Regions from separate parts of the Billgrantia hypersalina genome, predicted to be linked through region 2. Evidence: riboswitches for the same ligand, from Rfam matches in the RefSeq annotation. Region 2 holds a riboswitch; the other holds the start of a gene.
What was found. A riboswitch is a leader RNA that binds a small molecule or an ion and turns the genes downstream of it on or off. The one in region 2 is predicted to bind thiamine pyrophosphate.
Positions count from the first base shown of each region.

Region 1: it holds a riboswitch for thiamine pyrophosphate, as region 2 does, so the genes downstream of both, ACOJCM_RS12470 (sodium:solute symporter family transporter) here and thiC (phosphomethylpyrimidine synthase ThiC) in region 2, are expected to answer to the same signal.

Region 1 covers NZ_JBMIQI010000012.1:336,500-338,957, forward strand. Annotated here, with positions in the region: gene ACOJCM_RS12460 (peroxidase-related enzyme) at 1-572, shown strand, start outside; gene ACOJCM_RS12465 (hypothetical protein) at 594-1,265, opposite strand; TPP riboswitch at 1,399-1,503, shown strand; gene ACOJCM_RS12470 (sodium:solute symporter family transporter) at 1,493-2,458, shown strand, end outside.
Region 2 covers NZ_JBMIQI010000006.1:82,752-85,209, forward strand. Annotated here, with positions in the region: gene tenA (thiaminase II) at 1-450, shown strand, start outside; TPP riboswitch at 639-757, shown strand; gene thiC (phosphomethylpyrimidine synthase ThiC) at 828-2,458, shown strand, end outside.

The sequences.
Region 1 (2,458 bases), on a different contig from region 2:
GCTTCCCCGTGCCCGAGTCCCTCGACGACCTGCCCGAAGATGTTCGTCAGGCCATTCTCGCCGTGCAGGAGAAGGCCGGCTTCGTGCCCAACGTCTTTCTCATGCTGGCCCATCGGCCGGATGAGTTTCGCGCCTTCTTCGCCTACCACGACGCCTTGATGGAGCGGGAATCCGATACGCTGACCAAGGCTGAGAAAGAAATGATCGTGGTCGCCACCAGCGCGCGCAACCACTGTCTCTACTGCGTGGTAGCCCATGGCGCGCTGGTGCGCATCTATAGCAAGAATCCCCTGCTGGCCGATCAGGTGGCCATCAACCACCGCACCGCTCCGATCAGCGAGCGGCACCGGGTGATGCTCGATTTCGCAATGCACTGTGGGCTGGAGGTGGGCGAGCTCACCGATGAATGGCAGGCGCGCCTGATCGAGGTCGGCTTCACCCAGAGCGACATCTGGGATATCGGCGCCATTACAGCCTTCTTCGGCCTCTCCAACCGCCTCGTCACACTCACCGGCACGCCGCCCAATCCCGAGTTCTACCTGATGGGCAGGGTGCCGCGGGAGAAGGGGTAATGGAATCGAGGTCGGCAGGGCCTAGCTGCGGCACGTCTCCAGCAGCATCAGCACCGGTTCGAGTTGGCTGACGTGCAGCGCCAGCACGCTGTTCCCGGGGGTGTCGTCGGCGGGACGGATCACCGCGAACTCCCCCTCTTCGAGATGAAATTCGTGAATTTCCCGCGGGCCGCGCAGCGTCTGACAGCGAATCGAGCGGTAGGCGTCGTCCTCGCCGTAGGTAAGGCGGTGGTAGACCTTGAAAAAAGTGTAGAGCGTGAGGCCACGATCGAAGGCGGGCCAGCGGGCGGGAATGGTGCGCGTCTCTTCGTCCAGCGCCATGCCCTTGGCTTCAGCCTCGGTAATGGCGTGCGCCAGCGGCTCGGCAAGCAGTGATGCCTCGTCACGCGGCAGCGGAGCGGCCTTCTCGAAAGCCTCTTGATAACGCAGCCGTACCTGCTCCAGATCGTTGAGCGTGGCGATACGGTGGTCGCTATGTGCCAGGTCGGAAGGTTCGAAGCCGCCGTTTTCCCAGCCATGGATGACCCGCAGCGTCAGCCGTCCGCTGGCCAGGGGGTCGCAGACCAGTGCCTGCAGGGCGATCCGCAGGTGGAGTTGGCGTTCGATAGCCAGGTTGTCAAAGGCGGAATAGGGGTCGGCAAAGAGGCGGTGCAAATGCCCGGGGGCGTGTTCCTTGGCTTCACTGAAAGGCATGGTGGTTCCCTGCGAGGGTAGTCGTTCTGGTTTTATGGTTGTTATATCATTTCAGGGGATTCGAGGCATATCGACTCATGCAACGCGGCGTTGTGCCTTACCCTTGTAGACCGCCATAGTAAATTCTCTCATTCATTGTCGCCAGGGGAGTCCCGCCGTGCGGGCTGAGAGGGCCAAGTGCCGACCCTGGAACCTGATCCGGTTCATACCGGCGGAGGAAGCGCGACATGCCCTACCTGACGTCAGCCGTGCTTGGCGCGGCGCTCATTTGCTTTGCTTTTCTGGGCCTCAGGGCTCGCCGGGCCGACGGCCCGCTCGACGACTACGTCACCGCCCGTAATTCCCAGCCTGCTGCAACCCTGGGATTCTCGTTCCTGGCTTCCGGCATGGGCGCGTGGATTCTCTTCGCGCCGCCGGAGATCGGCGCCTTCGTTGGCCCCGTCGCGCTGGCGGGGTATGCCATCGGTTCGGCGCTGCCTTTCATCGTGCTGGGTCTCTACGGACCGGCGATTCGCCGTCACTTGCCTGAAGGGCGCAGCATCGGGGAGTTCGCCGAAGCCTGCTACGGGGCAGGCGTGCGCCGCTGGGTGGCGCTGGTGTCGATCCTCTACATGGCCTGTTTCCTGGCTGCCGAGCTGACCGCCATCGGGGCGATCACGATACTGCTCTCGGATGTGCCGCCGGCGCTGGTGGTAATCGGCGTCGCGGTGACCACGCTGATCTATACCGCCATCGGTGGGCTGCGGGCGAGCCTGGCCACCGACCGCTGGCAGGCGTGGCTGCTGATCGTGCTGCTGCTGGTGGTGGGCGGCATAGCGCTTGCCCGCCTGCCGGAGATGCCTGCCGAGGCGACCCTCCCGTCGATCCCCACCGGCAGTGCGCTGGGCGTGGCGCTGACGTTGGTCATCGCAGTGACGGCTGCCAACCTATTCCACCAAGGCTACTGGCAGCGGGTATGGGCGGCACGTGACGACAGCGCCTTGAATCGCGGCGCCTGGCTGGGCGGTGCTATTACCGTGGCCGTGGCGGCGATGGTGGGCGGGCTTGGCATGCTGGCGGCAATGAGTGGCGTTGCCCTGGGCGAGCCGCCGATTCCCTTCTTCGCGCTGTTGAGCGAAGCGCCGGGCTGGCTGGCGCTGCCGTCGCTGGTGCTGGCCGTCACATTGGTCGCTTCCAGCGTCGATACCCTGCAG
Region 2 (2,458 bases):
GATGGCCTCAAGGCGATCGTCGACGTGGAGCTCGACCTTCACGTGGGCTACTGCCAGGAATGGGGCATCTCTGAGGTGGAGCTTGCCGCGCTGCCCGAGGCACGGGCGACGATGGCCTACACCCGCTACGTACTGGATACCGGCAACCGCGGCGACCTGCTCGACCTGCATGTGGCACTCGCACCCTGTCTGGTGGGTTACGGCGAGATCGCCAATTGGCTGAACGCCCAGGCCTTCACCGTGCGTGGCAGCGCCAACCCCTATGACGCCTGGATCGCCATGTACGAAAGCGAGGAATTCCAGAACGCCATGGACGCCGAGCTCGCATGGCTCGACGCACGCCTGGCCGACGTCACCCCGGCGCGCTTCGGCGAGCTCGTCGAGGTGTTCCGCGACGCCACCCGGCTCGAGATCGATTTCTGGCAGATGGGGCTGGATCACGCAGACTAGCCCACTGCCTGACCGGTGCCGCTGCGAAGACGCGAGGGGCGCCGGGGGCAGGCCGAAGAGGAGGTCCTAAGCCATGGATGGCGTAGGTAGCGTACAGGGAGGTATTTACAGCGCCTCCTCGAAGGCCTGCCGCCGGAGCAGCCCCGACTCAAGGCGGAAACGACCCAGCCCGCAACGAAAGCGGGCAACCACGCTTGACGGGGTGCCGTTGAAGACGGCTGAGATCATGCAGCGCCGCGCGCCCAGCATGGATCCCGTTGAACCTGAACTGGCTAGGACCAGCGTAGGGATCAAGCGACACGCAGCCGGGCGCCGCCCTGCTGCCCCTGTCCTCCCCAGCTGTCCTCCCTGACGACCCACAACAAGGGAGAACACCCATGAGCAAGACCGCCCACTTCCTCGCCGAGACCGCCAAGGTCGACGAGGCCGCCATTCAGCCGCTGCCCGGTTCGCGCAAGGTCTATGTCGAGGGTTCACGTCCCGACATCCGCGTGCCCTTCCGGGAGATCTCGCTGTCGCCGACGAAAACGTCCGGCGCCGACGAGGAGAACCCCCCGCTGCTGGTCTACGACACGTCCGGCCCCTACACCGACCCAAATACCGATATCGACCTGCGCCGCGGCCTGCCCGAGTTGCGCCGCGCCTGGATCGAGGCGCGTGGCGACACCGAGTTCCTTGACGGCCCTACCAGCGAATACGGGAAGCGTCGAGCCAGCGACCCGATGCTCGCCCCGCTGCGCTTTGACCTGACCCGCACGCCCCGCCGCGCCAAACCGGGAAAGAACGTGACCCAGCTGCATTACGCTAGCCAGGGCATCGTCACGCCGGAAATGGAGTTCATCGCCATTCGCGAGAACCAGCGACGCCAGGCGCTGGGAACGGACGAGGTGGAGCGTATCCTCGGCCACCAGCATCCCGGTCAGGGCTTCGGCGCGCGCCTGCCCAAGGAGATCACACCGGAATTCGTACGTGACGAGGTGGCGGCAGGAAGAGCGATCATTCCCTGCAACATCAACCACCCGGAATCGGAGCCGATGATCATCGGCCGCAACTTCCTGGTGAAGATCAACGGCAACCTGGGCAACTCGGCGGTGACCTCCTCCATCGAGGAGGAAGTCGACAAGATGACCTGGGGGATCCGCTGGGGCGCCGACACCATCATGGATCTCTCCACCGGCCAGAACATCCACGAGACCCGCGAGTGGATCATCCGCAACGCGCCGGTGCCGATCGGCACGGTGCCGATCTACCAGGCGCTGGAGAAGGTCAAGGGCGTGGCCGAGGACCTTACCTGGGAGGTGTTCCGCGACACCCTGATCGAGCAGGCCGAACAGGGCGTGGACTACTTCACCATCCATGCCGGGGTGCTGTTGCGCTACGTACCGCTCACTGCAAAGCGCGTCACCGGCATCGTTTCTCGTGGCGGTTCGATCATGGCCAAGTGGTGCCTGTTCCATCACGAGGAGAGCTTCCTCTATACCCACTTCGAGGAGATCTGCGAGATCTGCAAGCAGTACGACGTGGCCTTCTCGCTGGGCGATGGCCTGCGCCCTGGCTCGGTGGCGGATGCCAACGACGAAGCGCAGATGGCCGAGCTCAAGACCCTCGGCGAGCTGACCCGGATCGCCTGGAAGCACGACGTGCAGGTAATGATCGAAGGTCCCGGCCACGTGCCGATGCACCTGGTCAAGGAGAACATGGAAAAGCAGCTCGAATACTGCGACGAGGCGCCTTTCTATACCCTCGGCCCGCTGGTGACCGATATCGCCCCTGGCTACGACCACATCACCTCCGGCATCGGTGCGGCCATGATCGGTTGGTACGGCTGCGCCATGCTCTGCTACGTCACCCCCAAGGAGCACCTGGGGCTACCCAACAAGGACGACGTCAAGACCGGCATCATTACCTACAAGATCGCCGCGCACGCCGCCGACCTAGCCAAGGGCCACCCGGCCGCGCAGCGTCGTGACAACGCCCTCTCCAAGGCGCGCTTCGAGTTCCGCTGGGA